3 regions of the Streptomyces sp. NPDC048718 genome follow, and region 1 is predicted to be linked to each of the others. Evidence: riboswitches for the same ligand, from Rfam matches in the RefSeq annotation. Region 1 holds a riboswitch; each other region holds the start of a gene.

Region 1 (7,818 bases):
CTCTGTTCTACGACCCTCTGTTCGAGATCGGGAACCGGCCGGCCTCCGCAGGAGGGGGCGTGGGTCCTAGACAAGGGGGGTGAGGAAGCGGCGCAGCGCCTCCTCGTAGCGGACCGGGTCGGCGTTCCACATCGCGGCGTGCGGGGCGTCGCGGACCGTGGTGAGGGTGACGAGGTCGGGGCGGAGTTCGGCGAGCCGGCGCGAGGGGCCCCAGGGGGCGATGGTGTCGTCCGGGCCGTGGAAGAGGAGCGTGGGGACGCGTGCGCCGCCGGGGTCGGCGGCGTCCCGCAGCCGGTCGCCGTGCGGGCCGGTCCGGCCCTGGGCGGCGCGGACGGCGAGCGGCAGGAGCGGGGCGGGGACCCGGTGGGCGGCGGCCAGGTTGCGCACGGTGGCCTCCCAGTCGAGGACCGGGGAGTCGAGGACGAGCCCGCGGATCCGGCCACGCACGCCGGAGTGCGCGGCGGCGTACAGGGCCATCGAGGCGCCGGTGCCGAAGCCGTGCAGGATGACCTGGGCCGCGCCGCGGCGGACGGCGTAGCGGATGGCCGCGTCGACGTCGCGCCACTCGGAGTCGCCGAGGTGGGCGAGTCCGTCGGGGGACGGCGGGGCGCCCGGGTCGCCTCGGTAGGCGGGAATGAGGACGGGGACGCGGCGGCGGTGGAAGAAGGGGACGAGATTGAGCGGGTGCTCGCGGGTGGTGCCGAGCCCGTGCAGGGCGATCACCCAGGTGCCGCGGGCGCCGGGGACGAGCCAGGCGGGCAGGGGGCCGAGTTCGCCGGGGATCTGGACGTCCTCGTAGCCGACGGCGAGGGCGGTTTCGGGGGTGCCTCGGTGGAGCTGGGGGGTGAGCCGGACCCGGGCGCCGGCGGCGGGGATGCCGGACTCGATCCGTTCGAGGCGGCGCACCACGGTGTCGGCGGCGTGCGGGACCCGGTCGAGGACGGGGCCGACGACGGCGTGCAGGCCGTCGCCGCCGTCGATGCCGTACGTGCCGGGGCGCAGCGTGGCCAGGCTGCGGGTGAGGGTGATCCGGTCGGGGTCGGCGGAATGGACGGTGAGCCGTGGTTCGCCGGGGAAGGGGCGTCCGGGCGGCGCGCCGAGGGCGACGTCGCAGGCGTACCGGCCGGCCGCCACCGCGGCCGCGCCGAGACCGAGCACTGTGGTGACGGCCGCTGCCGCCGCTGTAGCCGGGCGCACGCTCCCAGTGTCGGCGGGGCCCGCGCACCCTGCCATCGGACGCTCTCGTTCGAGTGACAAGGGTCTCGCCGACGGGGTCCTTCGTACGAGTGAAGGCCGACCGAGGGGCGTCCAGGGGGTGATACGGGGAGGGAACGGGAGGAGTGCCGCACCCCGGTTCGGCCCTTGGGAGGCCCCGGATGACCCGTGGTTACAGGGCGACCGCATCGTGGACGCCGTCCGGTCCGGAACACGGATCGCGCACAACCGGAATCTTCCGAACCCGGTTCGGGACACCACCGCGCCCGGCCCAGTTCACCTTCCGTTCACTCAGGTTGCCTAGGTTCGACGCGCCACTGACGTCAAACGATTGCCTGGGTAAATGGAACACATCACGCTGCTGCTCGCCATTGTGGTCGTGACAGCTCTCGTGTTCGATTTCACGAACGGTTTCCACGACACCGCCAACGCGATGGCGACGACCATCTCGACCGGTGCTCTCAAGCCCAAGACGGCGGTGGCCATGTCCGCCGTGCTGAACCTCGTCGGCGCCTTCCTCTCCGTGGAGGTCGCCAAGACGATCTCCGGCGGCATCATCAACGAAGAGGGCATCCGCACCGAAGTGATCTTCGCGGCGCTCGTCGGCGCCATCCTGTGGAATCTGCTGACCTGGCTGCTCGGCCTTCCGTCGAGCTCCTCGCACGCGCTGTTCGGCGGCCTCATCGGCGCCGCGGTGATGTCCGCCGGCTGGTCCGCGGTCAACGGCTCGACCATCGTCACCAAGGTCCTGCTCCCCGCGGTCGCCGCCCCGATCGTCGCCGGCCTCGCCGCGATGGTGGCCACCAAGCTGACGTACCGCATCAACGCCGCCCCCGAGGCCAAGGCCACGGCCAAGGGCTTCCGGGCCGGCCAGATCGCCTCCGCCGGTCTCGTCTCGCTCGCCCACGGCACCAACGACGCCCAGAAGACGATGGGCATCATCACCCTCGCCCTGGTCGCCAACGGCGTCCTCGTCCCCGGCTCCAACCCGCCGGTCTGGGTCATCGCCTCCGCCGGTGTCGCGATCGCGCTCGGCACCTACCTCGGCGGCTGGCGCATCATCCGCACCATGGGCAAGGGCCTCACCGACCTCCAGCCGCAGCAGGGCTTCGCCGCCCAGACCAGCGCCGCGACGGTCATCCTGGCCTCCTCGCACCTCGGCTTCTCCCTCTCCACCACCCAGTCCTGCTCGGGTGCCGTGATGGGCGCGGGCCTCGGCCGCAAGGGCGGTGTCGTCCGCTGGTCGACCGCCACCCGGATGTTCGCCGCCTGGGGTCTGACCCTGCCCGCCGCGGGCCTGGTCGGCGCCGGCGCCGAGTTCCTCACCAAGCAGGGCGACTGGGGCATCGTCACCGTCGCCGTCCTGCTGATCGCGGGCTCCGGAGTGATCTGGTCGCTGTCCCGCCGCAAGCCGGTCGACCAGCACAACGTGACCGCCGACGACCTCGACGCCCCGGCCGCTGCCGACGTCGAGCCGGCGGGTGTCGTCACCACCGCCATCGCGGCCGTCACCCCGCCCCCGCCGGCCGGCTCCGTCGCCGCCGTCAAGGACGAGGCCCTGAAGACCACCATCCCCTCCCCCGGCCCGACGGACCCGGCCGCCCCGCCGGCCGCTCCCGCCGCCGCGGTCTAAGGAACTGGAAGCACGCACATGAAGATCGACTGGGCAGCTCTCGGCTCCGTCTTCGGAGTCAGCCTCGTGACCACCGTCGCCCTCGTGGGCCTGTTCACCCTCGGTGTCGCCGCGCTCGCCAAGCAGGAGCGGGCCACCGCCGCGGGCGGCTCGGCCACTCTGGCCCGTACCGGCGCGTACGCCTGCTTCGCGCTCTGCGCGGCCGCCGTGGCCTACGGCATCTACCTGATCGTCGCCTGACCGGACACCGACGAGCACCACGAACACGCGCGCACACCACGCCGTCTGGGCGGCCCCACCTCCGGGTGGGGCCGCCCAGACGGCGTATGCGGGTTCGTGGCACTGCGCACAGTGACCAGGCGCAGGTCAAGCGCGGGTTGACGGGCCTTCCGGCCGCGTGGTGGACTGCCGGGGCCATTACGGCGGCATGGGGAGGAAGTCCGGTGTGATTCCGGCACGGTCCCGCCACTGTGACCGGTCCTCGCGGCCGGGAGTCAGGAACTCTCGCCGCCGATCACGTCGATCCAGGGCGCGGACCCTGAGTGAGGACACTGTGCCATGCCCGGCAACGGCTCCAGGACACCCCGAACCCGCCGCTTCTCCTCTCCCGCGGCCTCCCGCACCCGCTCTCCCCGTCTCTTCGCGTACGGAGCGGCCGCCGGCCTCGCCGCCGATCTGCTCGTGGGCGATCCCCGGCGCGGTCATCCGGTCGCCGCGTTCGGCCGGGCGGCGGGCGCCGTCGAGCACCGGATGCACCGGGACCACCGCGGCCGGGGCGCCCTCTACACCGCGCTGTGCGCCGGCTCCGCCGTGGCGCTCGGCGCCGTCGCGACCCGCGCGGTACGGGGCAGCGCCACCGCCACCGCCGCGCTGACCGCCGCCTCCGTGTGGGCCGTCGTCGGCGGGACGACGCTGGGCCGCGAGGCGCGCGCCATCGGCGGGGCGCTCGAAGCCGGGGATCTGGGGGTCGCCCGGGAGCGCATGCCGCATCTGGTCGGGCGCGACCCACAGGCGCTGGACGGGCCCGCGATGGCCCGCGCGGTCGTCGAGTCGGTCGCCGAGAACACCTCGGACGCCGTCGTCGGCGCCCTCTTCTGGGGCGCGGTCGCCGGTGTGCCGGGGCTGCTCGGGTTCCGGGCGGTCAACACGCTGGACGCGATGGTGGGCCACAAGTCCCCGCGCCACCGCCGGTTCGGCTGGGCCTCGGCCCGGCTCGACGATGTGGCGGGCTGGCCGGGTGCCCGGCTGACGGCCGTCCTCGCCACCGTCGCGGGCGACGATCCGCGCGGGGCGCTGCGGGCCTGGCGGGCGGACGCCGCCCGGCATCCGAGCCCCAACGCCGGCCCGGTGGAGGCCGCGTTCGCGGGGGCGCTCGGCGTCCGGCTCGGCGGCACCCTGTCGTACGGCGGGCGGGTCGAGCACCGGCCGGTGCTGAACGCGGCGGGACGGCCCGTCGAGGTCGCGGACATCGACCGGGCGGTACGGCTGTCGCGCCGGGTGACCTGGCTGACCCTGGCCGGCTGTGCCGGCGGCCGGCTCCTCGCGGGCGCGCTGCGCCGGCGCGGGGGTGCGGCGTGAGGGGCGGCGGTACGACGAAGGGCACGGCGGGCCGGAGCGGAGCGCGGGGCGGCGGGCTGCTCGTCGCGGGCACCACGTCCGACGCGGGCAAGAGCGTCGTCACGGCGGGGATCTGCCGGTGGCTGGTCCGCCAGGGCCTGAAGGTCGCGCCGTTCAAGGGCCAGAACATGTCCCTGAACTCCTTCGTGACCCGGGACGGCGCCGAGATCGGCCGCGCCCAGGCGATGCAGGCGCGGGCCGCGCGGGTCGAGCCGACCGCGCTGATGAACCCGGTGCTGCTCAAGCCCGGCAGCGACCGGTCCAGCCAGGTCGTCCTGATGGGCAAGCCGGTCGGCGAGATGAGCGCCCGCGGGTTCTTCGGGCGGGCCGGGCGGGCCGGGCAGACCAGTGGGTCCGAAGTGTCCGAGGGGCACCGGCGGGAGCTGTTCGAGCCGGTGTTCGCCGCGTTGGAGGAGCTGCGGCGGACCCACGACGCGGTGATCTGCGAGGGCGCGGGCAGTCCGGCGGAGATCAATCTGCGCCGCAGCGACATCGTCAACATGGGGATCGCGCGGGCCGCGCGGCTGCCCGTGGTGGTGGTCGGCGACATCGACCGGGGCGGGGTGTTCGCCCAGTTCTTCGGGACGACGGCGCTGCTCGCGCCAGAGGACCAGCGGCTGGTCGCCGGATATCTGGTGAACAAGTTCCGCGGCGACGTGTCGCTGCTCGAACCGGGCCTCGCCATGCTGGACGGGCTGACCGGGCGCCCCACGCTCGGCGTGCTGCCGTACGCCCACGGCCTCGGCATCGACGAGGAGGACGGGCTGCGGATCTCGCTGCGCGGCGCGGTCCGCGAGTCGGTCGTGGCGCCGCCGGTCGGCGAGGACGTGCTGCGGGTCGCGGTCTGTGCCGTTCCGCTGATGTCGAACTTCACGGACGTCGACGCGCTCGCCGCGGAGCCGGGCGTGGTGGTGCGGTTCGTGGACCGGGCGGAGGAGCTGGCCGACGCGGACCTGGTGGTGGTGCCGGGCACTCGCGGCACGGTGAAGGCGCTGGCCTGGCTGCGGGAGCGCGGCCTCGCGGCGGGGCTCGCGCGGCGGGCCGCCGAGGGACGGCCGGTGCTCGGGATCTGCGGCGGTTTCCAGCTGCTCGGGGAGCGCGTCGAGGACGAGGTGGAGTCGCGGGCCGGGGTCGTGGACGGGCTCGGTCTGCTGCCCGTACGCGTCCGGTTCGCGCGCGAGAAGACGCTGGCGCGGCCGGTCGGCGAGGCGCTCGGCGAGCGGGTGGAGGGGTACGAGATCCATCACGGCGTGGCGGACGTACGGGGCGGCGAGCCGTTCCTGGACGGCTGCCGGGTGGGCGCGGTGTGGGGGACGCACTGGCACGGTTCGCTGGAGAGCGATGGCTTTCGCCGGGCGTTCCTGCGCGAGGTCGCGGCGAGTGCCGGGCGGCGTTTCGTCCCGGCGCCGGACACCTCGTTCGACACGCTGCGCGAGGAACAGCTGGACCGGCTCGGCGATCTGATCGAGGAGCACGCCGACACGGACGCGCTGCTCCGGCTGATCGAGAAGGGCGTACCGGAGGGGCTGCCGTTCGTGCCGCCGGGTGCGCCGTGAGCGCCCCGTACGCCGCACGCGCCCTGCGCGCCTCGCACGCCCCGCGCGTCGCGAGCGCTTCTCGCGCCGTGCGCGCCGTGTCCGCCCCGCGCGCCGCCGTCCTTGCCTCCGTACGACTCGAAGGAGCGACCGTCCGATGAGTACCCGTTACCCGTTCACCGCCGTCGTCGGCATGGACGATCTGCGCCTCGCGCTGCTCCTGAACGCCGTCAGCCCCGCGGTGGGCGGGGTCCTCGTCCGCGGCGAGAAGGGGACGGCGAAGTCCACCGTCGTCCGCGGTCTCGCGGCGCTGCTGCCGCCCATGGACGTCGTCGCGGGCTGCCGGTTCAGCTGCGACCCGGCCGCCCCCGACCCGGGCTGCCCGGATGGGCCGCACGAGCCCGGGTCGACGGCCGCCGACGAGCGGCCGGCCCGGATGGTGGAGCTGCCGGTCGGCGCCTCCGAGGACCGGCTGGTCGGCGCGCTCGACATGGAGAAGGCCCTCGCCGAGGGCGTGCGGGCCTTCGAGCCGGGGCTGCTCGCCGACGCGCACCGGGGCATCCTCTACGTCGACGAGGTCAATCTGCTCCACGACCATCTGATCGACCTGCTGCTCGACGCCGCCGCCATGGGGGCGTCGCATGTCGAGCGCGAGGGGATCTCCGTACGGCACGCGGCCCGGTTCCTGCTCGTCGGCACGATGAACCCCGAGGAGGGCGAGCTGCGGCCGCAGCTCCTCGACCGGTTCGGGCTGACCGTGGAGGTGGCCGCGTCCCGGGACCCCGGGCAGCGGGTGGAGGTGGTGCGCCGGCGGCTCGCGTTCGACGACGATCCGGCCGCGTTCGCCGCGCGCTGGGCGGATGAGGAGACGGCGCTGCGCGGGCGGATCACGGCCGCGCGGGCGCTGCTGCCGAAGGTGGTGCTCGGGGACGCGGTACTGCTCCAGATCGCCGCGACCTGCGCCGCGTTCGAGGTGGACGGCATGCGCGCCGACATCGTGATGGCCCGGACGGCGACCGCGCTCGCCGCGTGGGACGGGCGGCGGGAGGTCACCTCCGACGACGTACGGCAGGCGGCGCTGCTCGCGCTGCCGCACCGGCGGCGGCGCAACCCGTTCGACGCGCCGGGGCTCGATGAGGCCAAGCTGGACGAGACGCTGGAGCGGTTCAAGGGCGAGGAGCCGGAGCGGGAGCCAAAGCAGCCGGACGACGATCCGGAGCCGGACGGTCCGGGCGACGGCGGCCCCGGTGGAGACGGCGGCCCCGACGGCGGTGGGGGCGGGAACGGCGGCGGGATTCCGCCCCAGGGCGACGCGCCCGCGCGGGAGTCGGCCCAGGACCCCGGGGCGGCCGAAGCCCCGCAGACGCAGGAGACCGGGGAACCCGGCTCCGCCGAGCAGCCCGGCACCGCGCCCGCGCCCCGGGGCGCGGGTTCCGGTGAGCGGGCCGTCGTCGGCGCCGGCGAGCCGTTCCGTACGAGGATGCTCAGCGTGCCCGGACTCGGCCAGGGCGCGACGGGCCGCCGTTCCCGGGCCCGTACCGCGCACGGCCGCACCACCGGCGCGACCCGCCCCCGGGGCGCGCTGACCTCCCTGCATCTGACCGCGACGGTACGGGCCGCCGCCCCGCACCAGAAGGCGCGCGGCCGTACCGGCCGGGGTCTGGTGGTGCGCCGGGACGATCTGCGGCAGGCGGTCCGCGAGGGCCGCGAGGGCAATCTGGTCCTGTTCGTCGTGGACGCGTCCGGTTCGATGGCGGCCCGGCAGCGGATGGGCGCCGTGAAGGGCGCCGTCCTGTCGCTGCTGCTCGACGCCTATCA
Region 2 (7,818 bases), on a different contig from region 1:
CGCTCGGGTGCGTGGCCAGCCGGGCGGCCAAGCGGGTGATCTCGGCGGAGAACTCCCCCGGCGCGCAGTCGACGACCCGGTCGACGAGTCCCGCGATCCGGGCGGCGGACGCCGAGACGGGACGGGCGCTGCGGGTGAGGCGCTCCGCCATGGCCGGACCCACCTTGCGGGGCAGGGTGTGGGTCCAGTACTCGGACCCGTAAAGGCCCATGCGCCGGTAGTGGGGGTTGAGTACGGACCCCGACCTGCACCACACCTCGTCGGCGGCCAGCGCCAGCATCACGCCGCCGGCCGCGGCGTTGCCGCCGATCGCGCTGACGACGAGCCGGTCGGTCGTCGTGAGAACGGCCTCGACCAGGTCGTTCATGGCGTTGATGTTCGCCCAGGACTCGGCGGCCGGGTCGGCGGCCGCCTCGATCACGTGGAGGTGGATGCCGTTGGAGAAGAAGTCGCGCTGTCCGCCGAGGACGAGGACGGAGGTGGGGCGGCGGCAGGCGGTCCGGTACGCCCGCAGCAGGCGGCGGCAGTGGCCGGTGCTCATCGCGCCGCCGGGAAAGGAGAAGGACAGCACCCCGACGGCGCCCTGTTCGCGGTAGCGGATGTCGGACCAGGTCCGGTCCGGCGCCGGCGCTGGTGTCGGCGTATCCGGTGACGTCGGCGCCCGGCGGGACAGGGGCGGCTCGGGGAGCCCCGGCAGCCGGCCCGCGAGGGCGAGGGCCAAGGTGGCGGGCAGTTTGCAGGCCCGCGCCGCGCCGGGGCCGGTGCGGGCGCGCAGTTCGGGGAGCCACACGGCGCCGTCCGCCGTGGCGCGGCAGACCGCGCCGCCGCGGGCCGCCAGCAGTTCACCGGGCCGGCCACGCAGGCCGTCCTCCGGGTGGCCGCCGTGCAGGAACCATTCGGCTCCGAGCAGTTCGTCCGGCACACCGGGTTGCGAGTCGGCGGCGCGCAGGGTGCGCAGGACCGTATCGGTGTCCTCCTCCCAGGAGATGCGGCGCTGCTCCTGGCGGAGGAAGGGACGGGTGCGCACCGGCCCGGTCTGCGGGCGCGGCCGGGCTCCGGCGGCGAACCGTTCGACGGCGAGGTGGACGGCGGTCATGGCCGCGTCGGACAGCTCGTTGCGGTACAGGTCGCTCTTGCCCGCCTCCGGGACGCAAAAGCCGGCCGTCGCCCAGACATCGCCGGCGTCCATCTCCTCGGCGGCCTGGAGGACGGTCACGCCCCACTCGGTGGCGCCCTCGAGGATCGCCCGGTCCAGCGAGGACGGTCCGCGGTCGCCCACCGGCCCCGGATGGACGATCAGACAGGGGCGGCCGGACCACACGTCGCGGGGCACGACGGTCTTCAGCATGGGGGCGAGGACCAGGTCGGGCGTGTGCCGTCCGACGGCGGCCCGTACCGCGTCCCCGTCGGGGGTGATCTCGACGGAGACGGCGTGCCCGCGGTCCCCCAGCTCGGCCCTGACCCGCTGGGTGAGGGAGTTGTAGCCGCTGGCGATGAGCAGAACGCGCATGGCCGCCCTTCCGGATCGTCGGGGAAGGCCCCGCACCGGACGGCAGGCGGGTGCCGGACACCCCTGGCGATCGTCGGACATCCCGGGCGGCGCGGACGGCGGCGCATCTCCCGGCTCACTCGATCGGGAGGCGATTTCCGACCACTTGGCGGCCCGCTCGCCACTCCGGCGGACGCGGTGGGAGCGGGGCCGCGCGGAGGGCCCCGCGTAAAGGACGCGCAGGGTGCCGGGCGAGCCAGGTGTACGGAGGCGGTGCACGGGGGCTTCGCCTTCGCCCGTACACCGCCTTGGGGACCGGCTACTTGCTGACCGCGAAGCGCATCAGGGCGTGCTCGTCGCCCTGCTTGATCTTGCCCGTCTCGTTGATCACTTCGAGCTTCCAGACGCCGCCTATCCTGGTCGCCTTGGCCACGGCGCAGGCGTTGTCCTGGGTCAGCAGGCTGGGCCAGATGTCGGCGACCTGCTGGGAGCTGCCGCCGGTCGCGTCGTAGACCTTGAAGCTGATGTTGCGGGCCTTCTGGAAGGAGCTGCCCTTCTTGTACGCGGCGGCGACGAACACGATCGACGTGATGGGCGCCGGGAGCTTGGCGAACTCGACGGTCACCGTCTCGTCGTCGCCGTCGCCGTGGCCGGTCTGGTTGTCGCCGCTGTGCAGCAGCGAACCGTTGCCCATCGGGTCGAGCGAGTCGAGCCCGGCGAGCCGGACCGGGTCGCCGCCCTGCATGGCGATGGCGATCAGGTCGAGGTCGGTGCCGGTCTTGCGGCGCAGCCGGCCCAGCACGCCGCCGGAGCTGCCGGCGGTGGGGTCCCAGGAGACACCGATGGACAGATGGGTCACCCCGTCCAGGTCCGCGGGGCCGTCTTCCTTGGTCAGCGTGATCATGCGCGGTCATCCTCAGTCGAAGGGGCCAGTCCCCGCAGAGTGTGCCTGACCGCGCGTCCGTTCCCCACGGAGGGGCCCCTTTTGATACGCGATCGGCACCGGTGACGGCGCCGGGCGACGGCCGGGGACCACCGGTGCGGCCCCCTGTCGATTGTCAAGCCTGTGGTAATTTGCCCAGGCCAGTCGCACCTTTGTACGTACGAACAACGTAGGTACACGGGTCAGGGAATCCGGTGGGAGTCCGGAACTGACGCGCAGCGGTAAGGGTGACGGGCGGAGCACGGCCACTGGGTCCCGACGGACCTGGGAAGGCGTTCCGTCCGGACGAACCCGAGTCCGAAGACCTGCTGGCGGCCCCGGCGCCCTGACAGGCGGTCCGGGGAGCACCGTACGACAGGCTTCGCGCATGAGCCGTGGACACAGAGGACTCTCCCGTGCCCCTCGCACACCCCGCCCGTTTCGCCGTGCCGCTTCTGGCCGGTGCCGTACTCCTCACCGGCTGCGGCGCCGGCAGGCCGCCGGCCGCCGCTCCGGCTCCCGCGTCCTCGGCGGCGGGGGCGGGGGCCGCCTCCGGCTATCCGGTGGCGCTCGACAACTGCGGACAGCGGATCACGATCGACCGCCCGCCGAGCCGGGCCGTCGCCCTCGACCAGGGCTCGGCCGAGATCCTGCTGGCGCTCGGGCTCGCCGACCGCATGGTGGGCACGGCCACCTGGACGGACCCGGTGCTCAAGGGCCTGGAGAAAGAGAACGCCAAGGTCCCCCGGCTCGCCGAGCGCTATCCCTCCTTCGAGAAGGTGCTGGACACCGAACCCGACTTCGTCAGCGCCTCGTTCCTCTACACCCTGGGCAAGGGCGGCGTGGCGCCCCGCGAGCGGTTCGGCGCCCTCGGCGTGCCCACGTATCTCTCCCCCTCCGACTGCGTCGGCAAGGACAACAGCGGTGACGGCGACGGGGTCCGTACCCGGCCGCTGACGATGGACGACGTGTACGGCGAGATACGCGACCTGGGCCGGGTGTTCGGGGTGCCCGAGCGCGCCGGGGAACTCGTCGGCGAGCTGCGGGACCGGGTCACGAAGGCGACGGCGGGCGCGGGCTTCGGGCGCGCCTCCGTCCTGTACTGGTACTCCGACTCACAGGGGCCGTACATGGCCGGCTGCTGCGGAGCGCCCGGGATCGTCAGCCGGACCCTCGGGGTGCGCAACGTCTTCGACGACACCCATGAGGAATGGCCTCAGATCAACTGGGAGACGGTGGCCGAGCGGGACCCGGACGTCCTGGTGATCGCCGATCTGACCCGCAAGGCGCAGTCCGCCGAGAGCGCCGCAAAGAAGATCGAGTTCCTGGAATCCCACCCCGTCACCAGGAACATGACGGCGGTACGGAAGAAGCGGTACGTGATCCTCGGCGGCCAGGCGCTGAACCCCACCCCGCGCACCGTCGAGAGCATCGAGAAGGTGGCCGCCGCACTGCGGACGTACGGATTCGCGAAGTGACCCGGTCCCGGCCCAGGACGTGGTTCCGGCCCAGGACGTGGTTCCGGCCCAGGACGTGGTTCCGGTCCCGGCCCCGGCTGCTGTCACCGGTCGCCGGGGCGGCGGGGATCGCGCTGCTGTGCGCGTCGGTCGCCGTCGCCCTCACCATCGGCCCCACCGACATCCGGGTGGCCGAGGTGCGCTCCGTGGTCACCGCCCACCTGTCGGGCGGCTCCTCGGGACTCACCCCGATCCGGGACGGCATCGTCTGGAACCTGCGGCTGCCCCGGACCCTGCTCGCGGCCGTGTGCGGCGCCGGGCTCGCGGTGTGCGGCGCGGTGCTGCAGTCGCTGCTGCGCAATCCGCTCGCCGATCCGTTCGTCCTGGGTGTCTCCTCGGGCGCGTCGACCGGGGCGGTCGCGGTCGTGGTGCTCGGCCTCGGCGGGGGCGCGCTGTCCGTCACCGGGGGCGCGTTCCTCGGCGCGGTCTGCTCGTTCGCGCTGGTCGTGTCGCTCGGCCGGGTCCTCGGCGGCGGGACGGACCGGGTCGTGCTCGCCGGGGTCGCCGTGATGCAGCTGTTCTCCGCGCTCACCTCGTTCGTGGTGATGACCGCCGCCGACGCGGAGACCACCCGCGGAGTGCTGTTCTGGCTGCTCGGCTCGCTCGCCGGCGCCGACTGGACCGATGCCGGCGCCGGCTGCGCGGCGCTGGTGGCGGCCCTGCTGGTGTGCGGCGGATCCGTACGGACGCTGGACGCCCTCGCGTTCGGCGAGGACGCCGCGACGTCGCTCGGGGTACAGGTGGCCCGGACCCGGATGATCCTGCTGTCGGTGACCGCGCTGCTCACCGCCGTGCTGGTCTCCTCGGCGGGGGCGATCGGCTTCGTCGGCCTGGTCCTGCCGCACGCGGTCCGGGCGCTGACCGGTCCCGGGCACGCCCGGCTGCTGCCGCTGACGGCGGTGGCCGGGGCGGTCTTTCTGGTCTGGGCCGACACCGTGGCCCGTACCGTACTCGACCCGCAGGAGGTGCCGGTCGGCGTGGTGACCTCGCTGATCGGGGTGCCGGTCTTCGTTCTCGTCCTGTCCCGTACGCACGCGCGAGGCGGGCGGTGAGCGGGGTGGCGGCGGCCGGGCGGGGCGGGCTGCGGGCCGACCGGGTCGCGCGCTCGGCGGGCGGTGTCCTCGTCGTCGACGGGGTGAGCATCGTGGCGCGTCCGGGCACGGTCACCGGTCTGCTCGGCCCGAACGGCTCGGGCAAGTCCACCCTGCTGCGGCTGCTCGCCGGGATCCTGGCCCCGGACACCGGGGTCGTCACGCTCGACGGCGATCCCCTGGGCGGTCTGTCCCGGCGCGCCGTGGCCAGGCGCCTGGCCACGGTCGAGCAGCACGCCGACACCCAGGTCGATCTGACGGTGGCCGAGGTGGTACGGCTCGGCCGGATCCCGCACCGCCGGGCGTGGGCGCCGCCTTCGGCGGCCGACGAGACGGCGGTGCGCTCGGCGCTGGCCCGTACCGGACTCGCCGACCGGGCGGACCGGACCTGGCGCACCCTCTCGGGCGGCGAGCGGCAGCGGGTCCAGATCGCCCGGGCGCTCGCCCAGGAACCGCGCGAGCTGCTGCTCGACGAGCCCACCAACCATCTGGACGTACGCCACCAACTGGACCTGCTGGAACTGGTCTCGGAGCCGGGCCCGGACCTGACCACCGTCGTCGCGCTGCACGATCTGAACCTGGCGGCGATGTACTGCGATCACCTCGTGGTGCTGCGGGCGGGGCGGGTGGTGGCGGCCGGCCCGGCGGCGGAGGTGCTCACCGAGGAGCTCATCGCCTCGGTGTACGGGGTCCGGGCCGAGGTCACCCGCCCCGGACCCGGCGGCCGGCCCCATGTCCGTTTTCTCGGTACGACGGCCGCCCGGGGCGTGTGACGTACCAGAGCGTGAGATGTGCGGGGCGTGTGGCGTACGGGGGCGTGCGCCCGGCCGGCGACGGGCGGGCATCGGTCACGGGCCCTGGCGGACCGCCCGGTCAGACCGTGGCGGAGGGACGTTCCCGGCGGACGCGCGCGCTCCGCCCGCCGCGCGGACCGGAACCGGGGGTCCGGGCGGCGGGCCCGGTTCCGGTCCGCGCCGCGGGAGCGTTGCCCGGTGCGGCGGCCCGCCCGGGCCGCCGGCCGTCGCCGTCGTAGCCGCCGGAGGCACCGAGAGACATGAGGAGTTCCCGGGTGCGCAACCCCAGATGCAGGGTGATGCGATCCGCCCCGTTGTCCAGGTCGAGCCCGGTGATCTCCTGGATCTGCCGCAACCGGTAGTACAGCGAGGTGCGGTGGATCCGCAGCGCCTCGGCGGCCCTGGGTACCGATCCGGCTTGATCGAGGAAGCACCGCAGGGTCTCCTCCAGCCTCGGCCCGCAACCGGACTCCAGCAGCGCGCGCAGCGGTCCGGGGAGCAGCGACTCGTTCAGGGCCCGGTCCGGCAGGTGCAGGAGCACGGCGAGCTCGCCGAGTTCCTCCCAGGACCCGACCCCCTTGAGCGAGGGCATCCGGCGGGCGGCGCGCACCGCGACGAGCGCCTGCTCGTGAGAGGTCCGCGCGCCGGCGAGACCCGTCTGGTGACCGCCGGTGCCGACGACGGGCGCGGCCGACGCGTCGGGGCACGTGCCGAGACCTTCCAGGATGCGCCGGGACTGCGTCTGGAGCTGCTCGGGCGTCAGCGGCCGGTCGGCGAGCTGGAGCAGGACGGCCCGGTCCGGCAGGACCGCGAAGACGCCGTGCGCCGACCGGGTGCGGCGGCTGTCCTCCACCACCCCGCGCAGGACGTCCGACACCTGGCCCGGAGACACCCGGGCGCCGGCCAGCTGCACCACGCCGACCACCGCGTGGGGCGCGTCCGGGAGCCGCATGTCGTCCACCAGTCGCCGGCGGGCCTCGGCGCGCGCCGCCGGGTCCGGCCCCAGCAGCGCCAGGAGCAGTTCCTGCTCCCTTCTCTTCTCCGCGTGGGCCAGGACCTGCTCGGCGTAGACCCGGCCGGCAATGGCGGGGGTCGCACGGGCGACGGCGTCGATCGCCTCCGGATCCAGCCGCGCGTCCGGTACGACGATCGTCAGCAGACCGAGGAAATGGCCGCGCTCGCGCAGCGGCACGCAGTAGCGGGTGAGCAGCCCGAGATCGTCCCGCCCCGCGACGAAACCCGGCCGGGACCACTGGGCGACGCCCTGGTCGAGGACGTGACGGGCGACCTCGTGACCGGCCCGTCCCTGCAACAGGCTGTACACGCGTGCCGGGTCGGCGTCACCGAAGTGCCGGCTCGAACAGATGCCTCTGATCTGAGGGTCGGCCAGGGCCACGGACCGGCCGAGCGACTCCGCGAGCTCGTCGATCAGTTCCTGGAGTACGGCACTGCCGACGGGGGCTCGCCGCAACGTTTCGGCCATGGCAGTCCTCATTCGTGGTCGTCTCTCCGCGACGCCGGGACCGGTGGGCCGGGGTGCGGCGCGCGTTGTCCGCGCCGCGTTCCCGTACCGCGTCGCTCCGGTCTTGTACGTCCTTGAGACACCGTGACACCGCCGTGATGCCCCTCCCTGCGGAACTCTTGTCCGTGCCCGCAGAAAACGCGGGATCGTCGCCCACTCGCCGCGCACCGGCTCAGGCCGAGGTCGTTTCCTCAGAGTGCGGCCGTCCGGCCGATCCGGGACCCCTGCGCCGGCCGGGAGCCGCGTACCAGCGGACCGGTGAGCCGTCCTCGCTCGCCCGCATCGGATGATCCGGCAGGCCGGCCCGGGCATGCCGGGCGTGGGGCGCCGGCATCAGCGTGTCGGGCGGCTCGCGGGCGTCGTAGAGGTGGTCCGTGAAAAGGGGCGACTCGCTCAGGACCAGCTCGGCCCAGGCCAGGGACATCCGGTCGAGAAAGGGAATCCAGCCCTGAGGTGTCTCCACCACCGGTGGGTCGTCCTGCC
Region 3 (7,818 bases), on a different contig from region 1:
TAGACCTTTAGGGGTGTCAAGGGTGTATAAGAAGGGCAGTCGCGTCCGTTATCGGACCGACACCTGAGGGAGGGCGATGACCCTCGACCGGTCCGTGCCACCATGTGAGCCGCGACAGACGGAGGAGCCGGTGACGGCAGCAGCACAGGAGTCGGGAAGGCGGGCCATGGCCACGGACGCGGGCAGTACGGAGACGGACAGCGGGATCGCCACCCGCACCGCGCGCGTACCCAAGTACTACCGCCTCAAGCGCCACTTGCTCGACATGACGGAGACCCTGCCGCCCGGCACCCCGGTGCCGCCCGAGCGCACCCTGGCCGCCGAATTCGACACCTCGCGCACCACCGTACGCCAGGCCCTCCAGGAGCTGGTCGTCGAAGGCCGCCTTGAGCGCATCCAGGGCAAGGGCACCTTCGTGGCCAAGCCCAAGGTCTCCCAGGCCCTCCAGCTCACCTCGTACACCGAGGACATGCGCGCCCAGGGCCTCGAACCCACCTCCCAGCTCCTCGACATCGGGTACGTGACGGCCGACGACACCCTCGCCGGGCTGCTCGACATCTCCCCCGGCGGCCGGGTGCTGCGCATCGAGCGGCTGCGGCTCGCGAGCGGCGAGCCGATGGCGATCGAGACGACGCACCTCTCGGCCAAGCGCTTCCCCGCGCTGCGCCGCTCCCTCGTCAAGTACACCTCGCTCTACACGGCCCTGGCCGAGGTGTACGACGTGCACCTGGCCGAGGCGGAGGAGACCATCGAGACCTCGCTGGCCACCCCGCGCGAGGCCGGGCTGCTCGGCACCGATGTCGGTCTGCCGATGCTGATGCTCTCCCGCCACTCCGTGGACCGGCGGGGCGAGCCGGTCGAGTGGGTGCGCTCGGTCTACCGGGGCGACCGGTACAAGTTCGTCGCCCGCCTCCAGCGCCCGCTGGACTGACCCGCGACCCCTCCCGTTTTCTCCCGCTTTCCCCCTGCCGCGGCGAACGGCCGCGCTCCCCCTTGCGGAGCGTGGCCGTTCGCCGTTTTCACGCCACGCACCGGAAGCGCTCTCGCCACATCCGGTCCACATATTGAGATTTGGCGACACTAATTGGTCTACTCCAGGCCAATCATGACCAGATATGGCCGGATTCAATCGAAAACGAGTCCCTGGCGAGTCGCATCCGTTATGCGGGAAAGGGTTACGCGGAGGTGAGCCCGTCCCCTAGATTTCCCACCCATTACGCGGTGATCACCAAGGGGACGGACGGCCATGTCACAAGCCACGCAACAAGGAAAACCACCAGTCGTCACACCCCTGAGGGTGGTGATCGGGCTCCTCCTCGTCGCACCCTTCGTGGCGATGCTGTGGGTGGGCTCCTACGCGAAGGTGGACCCCACCTTCATCGGCATCCCGTTCTTCTACTGGTACCAGATGCTGTGGGTGCTCATCTCCACGGCTCTCACCGTGATCGCCTACCTGCTGTGGCAGTCCGACCAGCGTGCGCGCAAGGGGGGTGACGCGAAGTGAAGGACGGCGTGAACGGCGTCGCGCTCGGCGTCTTCATCTTCTTCTTCCTGGCCGTCACGGTCATGGGCTTCCTGGCGGCCAAGTGGCGCCGCCCCACCAACGAGAACAGCCTCGACGAATGGGGTCTGGGCGGTCGCTCGTTCGGCACCTGGATCACCTGGTTCCTGCTCGGCGGCGACCTCTACACCGCGTACACCTTCGTCGCCGTCCCGGCGGCCATCTACGCGGCGGGCGCGGCCGGCTTCTTCGCCGTGCCGTACACCATCCTGGTCTACCCGCTGATCTTCACCTTCCTGCCCCGCCTGTGGTCGGTCTCCCACAAGCACGGCTACGTCACCACCTCGGACTTCGTGCGCGGACGGTTCGGTTCCCGGGGTCTGTCGCTGGCGGTCGCCGTCACCGGCATCCTCGCGACCATGCCGTACATCGCGCTCCAGCTGGTCGGCATCCAGGCCGTCCTGGACGTGATGGGCGTCGGCGGCGGCGAGAACACCAACTGGTTCGTCAAGGACCTGCCGCTGCTCATCGCCTTCGGCGTGCTGGCCGCGTACACCTACTCGTCCGGTCTGCGGGCGCCCGCGCTGATCGCGTTCGTCAAGGACACCCTGATCTACATCGTCATCGCGGTGGCGATCATCTACATCCCGATCAAGCTGGGCGGCTTCGACGAGATCTTCGCCAAGTCGAGCGAGGCGTTCGCCACGACCAACCCCGCCACCGGCAAGCCGCGCGGCACGCTGGCCCCCGGCGAGGCGGGCCAGTGGACGTACGCCACGCTGGCGCTCGGCTCGGCGCTCGCGCTGTTCATGTACCCGCACTCGATCACCGCGACGCTCTCCTCCAAGAGCCGCAACGTGATCCGCCGCAACACCACCATCCTGCCGCTGTACTCGCTGATGCTGGGCCTGCTCGCGCTGCTCGGCTTCATGGCGATCGCGGCCGGGGTGAAGGTGAGCAACGGTCAGCTCGCCATCCCGCAGCTCTTCGAGGACATGTTCCCGGACTGGTTCGCGGGCGTGGCCTTCGCCGCGATCGGCATCGGCGCGCTCGTGCCGGCCGCGATCATGTCGATCGCCGCGGCCAACCTCTTCACCCGCAACATCTACAAGGACTTCATCAAGCCGAACGCGACCGCCGAGCAGGAGACCAAGGTCTCCAAGCTGGTCTCGCTCCTGGTGAAGGTCGGCGCCCTGATCTTCGTCCTCACCATGGACAAGACCGTCGCCATCAACTTCCAGCTGCTGGGCGGCATCTGGATCCTGCAGACCTTCCCGGCCCTGGTCGGCGGCCTGTTCACCCGCTGGTTCCACCGCTGGGCGCTGCTCGTCGGCTGGGGCGTCGGCATGATCTACGGCACAGCCGCCGCATACGGGGTGGCGAGCCCCACGCAGAAGCACTTCGGCGGCTCGTCGGCGGAGATCCCGGGCATCGGCGAGATCGGCTACATCGGCCTCACCGCCTTCACCCTGAACGTGATCGTCACCGTCGTCCTCACCCTGGTGCTGCGCGCCGTCGGGACGCCGGACGGGGTCGACGAGACCTCGCCGGAGGACTACACGGCGGACGCCGGCGACAAGGGTGTCGTCACCGAGCTGCCGAAGGTCGGCGCCGGGCACTGACGCCTCGGCCGACCGCGACAGCGACACGGAGCAGTTCCGGGGCCGCCGGGCCTTCCCGAGGGAAAGCCCGGCGGCCCCGCCCGTTCTCCCGCGAGTATGAACGGATGAACTCTCGTACGTTTTTGACCAGCCGCCCGCTGCTTCTGCCCTTGGCCCTGCCCCTGGCGCTGGCCCTCACCGGCTGCGGCAGCGTGATCGCCGGCGCCCCCTCCCAGGCCGAGCTGGAGGAGCGCGCCGGGTACGCGCAGCTCTCCCTGGACCATGTGTACGTCACGGAGATCGAGGGCTTCACCCTCGCCCGCCAGTCGGTCGGCGTCATGGGCGACGACGGCTTCCAGGCCACGTACGTCGCCAAGGACGGCACCCAGGTCACCCTCGGCGCCGATCGCGGCACCTTCACCGACCAGGACTGCGCCGCCTCCCCGAAGTCCGCCCCCTGCGCGCCGGAGAAGCCCGGCTGGTACCGCACGTCCGACGGACAGCACACGTACATCCGCGTCGAGGACGGCGTACGGATCACCCTCGGCGCCCCGCTCACCGTCGGCAAGGACCGGCTGCGTGCCGCCGCCGAGCGGGCGCACCGGGCCGACGCCCGCGAACTCGACGACGTGCTGCCCGAGAAGCCGGCGGGCGGCGGGGCACCCGTACAGCGCGGCGATCTGCCCGCGGAGGGCGACGGCGCGCCCGACAACAGCGTGGGGGTCGGTGGCTGAAATTCTCCCGCGCCGGCCCTCTGCCCCCGACAGACTGGCCTCCATGGACTTCACGATCAGAGCAGCGCGCCCCGAGGACTACGAGCGCCTCGGCGAGATCACCGTACGGGCCTACCGCGACGACGGCTTCCTGGCGTTCGGCGAGGCCGACGGCTATACGGACCTGCTGCGCGACGTGGCCGGGCGCGCCGCCGAGGCGGAGGTGCTCGTCGCGGTCGACGCGGCGGAGACGGTCCTCGGAGGGGTGACCTTCACCACCGGGGGCGAGAAGTGGGCGGACACCGCCCGCGCGGACGAGGCCGAATTCCGGATGCTGGCCGTCGACCACGCGGCCCGCGGCCGGGGCGTCGGCGAGGCGCTGGTGCGGGCGTGCGTGGACCGCGCGCGGGCCGTCCCCCGCTGCGCGCGGATCGTCCTGTCCACTCAGCGGACCATGACCAAAGCGCACCGGGTCTACGCCCGGCTCGGCTTCGTCCGGGCCCCCGAGCGGGACTGGCAGCCCGTTCCCGGGGTGGACTTCACCCTGCTCTCCTACGGTCTGGAGCTGCGGGACACGGTCTGAGGCCTGACGCCGGGACACAACATGTGGGGGGTGCCGCAAGCGGCGCCCCCCACATGTATGCTCGTCCTCGCTGTCGTCGCAGGGGAATCCGGTGGAAATCCGGAACTGTCCCGCAACGGTATGGTTCGTGCTCTTTCGCGCGGCCGGAGTCCGAAGACCTGTGGACAGCGCACCCGGTCCGTCCGTTCCGGGTGCCACAGACGTCCGGGCCTCGCGGAGTGGGCCGGTGGACGCGGCGCGCCGCGCGTATCCCGGCCCCCGCTCGTCCCCGTATCCCCCGTGCAGGCCACGAGCCGAGCGAGGGAGAGCCCCCAGTGACCATCGCGCCCGCCGATCCGGCTTCGGCTGTATCTTCCGAGGAGATCGCGGCCCAGAGCGACGGCCCCGGAACCGCGCTGCTGCGGATCCTGACCGACCTCACCGCCGACCTCACCGACACCGACCCCGGCCGGGTCGCCGCCGCCGCGCTGCGCGGCCGGCACCCCGGCTCGGACACGGCGGAGCTGCGCGAACTCGCCACCGAGGCGGCGGCCGGCCTGATCGCCGAGGACCCCGCGTACTCGCGGCTCGCCGCCCGGCTGCTCACGCTCACCATCGCCGAGGAGGCGGCCGGACAGGGCGCGGTCTCCTTCTCCGAGTCCGTCGCCACCGGTCACCGCGAGGGTCTGATCGCCGACCGGACCGCGGAATTCGTGGCCCTGCACGCCGACCGGCTCGACGCCGCGATCGACCCGGCCGGCGACGACCGCTTCGGGTACTTCGGTCTGCGCACCCTGTACTCCCGCTACCTGCTGCGCCACCCGATCACCCGCAAGGTGATCGAGACGCCGCAGCACTTCATGCTGCGGGTCGCCGCCGGTCTCGCCGAGGACGACAGCGTGCGCGCGCTGGAGGAGGTCGCGGCGCTGTACGGGCTGATGAGCCGGCTCGACTACCTGCCGTCCTCCCCCACGCTGTTCAACTCCGGCACCCGCCACCCGCAGATGTCGTCCTGCTACCTCCTCGACTCCCCGAAGGACGAGCTGGACTCCATCTACGACCGCTACCACCAGGTCGCGCGCCTGTCGAAGCACGCGGGCGGCATCGGTCTCGCGTACTCCCGCATCCGCGCCCGCGGCTCGCTGATCCGCGGCACCAACGGCCACTCCAACGGCATCGTCCCGTTCCTGAAGACGCTGGACGCCTCCGTCGCCGCGGTGAACCAGGGCGGCCGGCGCAAGGGCGCCGCCGCGGTCTACCTGGAGACCTGGCACGCGGACATCGAGGAGTTCCTGGAGCTGCGCGACAACACGGGCGAGGACGCCCGGCGCACCCACAACCTCAACCTGGCGCACTGGATCCCCGACGAGTTCATGCGCCGGGTGAACGCGGACGCCGACTGGTCACTGTTCTCCCCGGCCGACGTGCCCGAGCTGGTCGACCTGTACGGCGCGGAGTTCGACGCCGCGTACGTCGCGGCCGAGGCGAAGGGCCTGGCCCGCAAGACGCTGCCGGCCCGCGAGCTGTACGGCCGGATGATGCGTACCCTCGCGCAGACCGGCAACGGCTGGATGACCTTCAAGGACGCCGCCAACCGGACCGCGAACCAGACCGCCGAGCCCGGCTCGGTCGTCCACTCCTCGAACCTCTGCACCGAGATCATCGAGGTCACGGACGACGGCGAGACCGCCGTGTGCAACCTCGGCTCGGTCAACCTGGGCGCCTTCGTCGACACGGCCACCGGCGAACTGGACTGGGAGCGTCTCGACGCGACCGTCCGCACCGCCGTCACCTTCCTCGACCGGGTCGTCGACATCAACTTCTACCCGACCGAGCAGGCCGGGCGCTCCAACTCCCGGTGGCGTCCGGTGGGCCTGGGCGCCATGGGTCTCCAGGACGTCTTCTTCCAGCTGAAGCTGCCGTTCGACTCGGCGGAGGCGCGGGCGCTGTCCACCCGGATCTCCGAGCGGATCATGCTCGCCGCGTACGAGGCGTCCGCCGACCTCGCCGAGCGCAACGGTCCGCTGCCCGCCTGGGACAAGACCCGCACCGCGCGAGGTGTGCTGCACCCCGACCACTACGACGTGGAGCTGACCTGGCCGGAGCGCTGGGCCGCGCTGCGGGCCCGGATCGCCGAGGTCGGCATGCGCAACAGCCTGCTGCTCGCGATCGCGCCGACGGCGACGATCGCCTCGATCGCCGGTGTCTACGAGTGCATCGAGCCGCAGGTCTCCAACCTCTTCAAGCGCGAGACGCTGTCGGGTGAGTTCCTCCAGGTCAACGCGTACCTGGTGGACGAGCTGAAGCGGCTGGGCGTCTGGGACGCCGAGACCCGCGAGGCGCTGCGCGAGTCCTCGGGCTCCGTGCAGGACTTCGCCTGGGTGCCGGCCGAGACGCGGGCGCTGTACCGGACGGCCTGGGAGATCCCGCAGCGCGGTCTGATCGACATGGCGGCGGCCCGTACCCCGTTCCTGGACCAGGCGCAGTCGCTGAACCTGTTCATGGAGACGCCGACCATCGGCAAGCTGTCGTCGATGTACGCGTATGCCTGGAAGCAGGGTCTGAAGACCACGTACTACCTGCGCTCGCGCCCGGCCACCCGGATCGCCCGCGCCGCCCGCGCCGCCGCCCCCGTACCGGCGCAGTCCCCGGCGCCCGACGCGGACGCCATCGCCTGCTCCCTTGAGAACCCCGAGTCCTGCGAGGCCTGCCAGTAATGACCGCCGACAAGAACCAGAAGAACCTGCTCGACCCGGGCTTCGAACTGACCCTGCGTCCGATGCGCTACCCGGACTTCTACGAGCGCTACCGCGACGCCATCAAGAACACCTGGACCGTGGAGGAGGTCGACCTCCACTCCGACGTGGCCGACCTCGCCAAGCTGTCCCCGGGCGAGCAGCACATGATCGGACGGCTCGTCGCGTTCTTCGCGACCGGCGACTCGATCGTGGCGAACAACCTGGTGCTGACGCTCTACAAGCACATCAACTCCCCCGAGGCGCGGCTCTACCTCTCGCGCCAGCTCTTCGAGGAGGCCGTGCACGTCCAGTTCTATCTGACGCTGCTCGACACCTACCTCCCCGACCCGGCGGAGCGCGCGGCGGCCTTCGCGGCCGTCGAGAACATCCCGTCGATCCGCGACAAGGCGCAGTTCTGCTTCAAGTGGATGGCCGCCCTGGATGGGGAAAGGGGGGCAGAAAAGATCGACCGGTTGGAGACGCGGGCCGACCGCCGGCGCTTCCTGCTCAACCTGATCTGCTTCGCCGCGTGCATCGAGGGCCTGTTCTTCTACGGCGCGTTCGCGTACGTCTACTGGTTCCGCTCGCGCGGTCTGCTGCACGGTCTGGCCACCGGCACCAACTGGGTGTTCCGGGACGAGACGATGCACATGAACTTCGCCTTCGAGGTCGTGGACACCGTCCGCAAGGAGGAGCCGGAGCT

What was found. A riboswitch is a leader RNA that binds a small molecule or an ion and turns the genes downstream of it on or off. The one in region 1 is predicted to bind cobalamin.
Region 2: it holds a riboswitch for cobalamin, as region 1 does, so the genes downstream of both, ACGFRB_RS24870 (ABC transporter substrate-binding protein) here and ACGFRB_RS32510 (cobalamin biosynthesis protein) in region 1, are expected to answer to the same signal.
Region 3: it holds a riboswitch for cobalamin, as region 1 does, so the genes downstream of both, ACGFRB_RS08295 (ribonucleoside-diphosphate reductase subunit alpha) here and ACGFRB_RS32510 (cobalamin biosynthesis protein) in region 1, are expected to answer to the same signal.

Annotation. Positions count from the first base shown of each region.
Region 1 is NZ_JBICVG010000027.1:37,843-45,660, forward strand. It holds gene ACGFRB_RS32495 (alpha/beta hydrolase) at 67-1,197, opposite strand; gene ACGFRB_RS32500 (anion permease) at 1,559-2,848, shown strand; gene ACGFRB_RS32505 (hypothetical protein) at 2,867-3,088, shown strand; cobalamin riboswitch at 3,241-3,375, shown strand; gene ACGFRB_RS32510 (cobalamin biosynthesis protein) at 3,407-4,426, shown strand; gene ACGFRB_RS32515 (cobyric acid synthase) at 4,423-6,021, shown strand; gene ACGFRB_RS32520 (putative cobaltochelatase) at 6,158-7,818, shown strand, end outside.
Region 2 is NZ_JBICVG010000014.1:30,609-38,426, forward strand. It holds gene ACGFRB_RS24860 (enoyl-CoA hydratase-related protein) at 1-1,510, opposite strand, end outside; gene ACGFRB_RS24865 (TerD family protein) at 1,809-2,393, opposite strand; cobalamin riboswitch at 2,557-2,760, shown strand; gene ACGFRB_RS24870 (ABC transporter substrate-binding protein) at 2,828-3,889, shown strand; gene ACGFRB_RS24875 (iron chelate uptake ABC transporter family permease subunit) at 3,967-4,980, shown strand; gene ACGFRB_RS24880 (ABC transporter ATP-binding protein) at 4,977-5,792, shown strand; gene ACGFRB_RS24885 (PucR family transcriptional regulator) at 5,893-7,296, opposite strand; gene ACGFRB_RS24890 (hypothetical protein) at 7,508-7,801, opposite strand.
Region 3 is NZ_JBICVG010000004.1:404-8,221, reverse strand. It holds gene ACGFRB_RS08320 (GntR family transcriptional regulator) at 167-931, shown strand; gene ACGFRB_RS08315 (DUF3311 domain-containing protein) at 1,247-1,504, shown strand; gene mctP (monocarboxylate uptake permease MctP) at 1,501-3,123, shown strand; gene ACGFRB_RS08305 (hypothetical protein) at 3,228-3,836, shown strand; gene ACGFRB_RS08300 (GNAT family N-acetyltransferase) at 3,880-4,398, shown strand; cobalamin riboswitch at 4,447-4,579, shown strand; gene ACGFRB_RS08295 (ribonucleoside-diphosphate reductase subunit alpha) at 4,713-7,094, shown strand; gene ACGFRB_RS08290 (ribonucleotide-diphosphate reductase subunit beta) at 7,094-7,818, shown strand, end outside.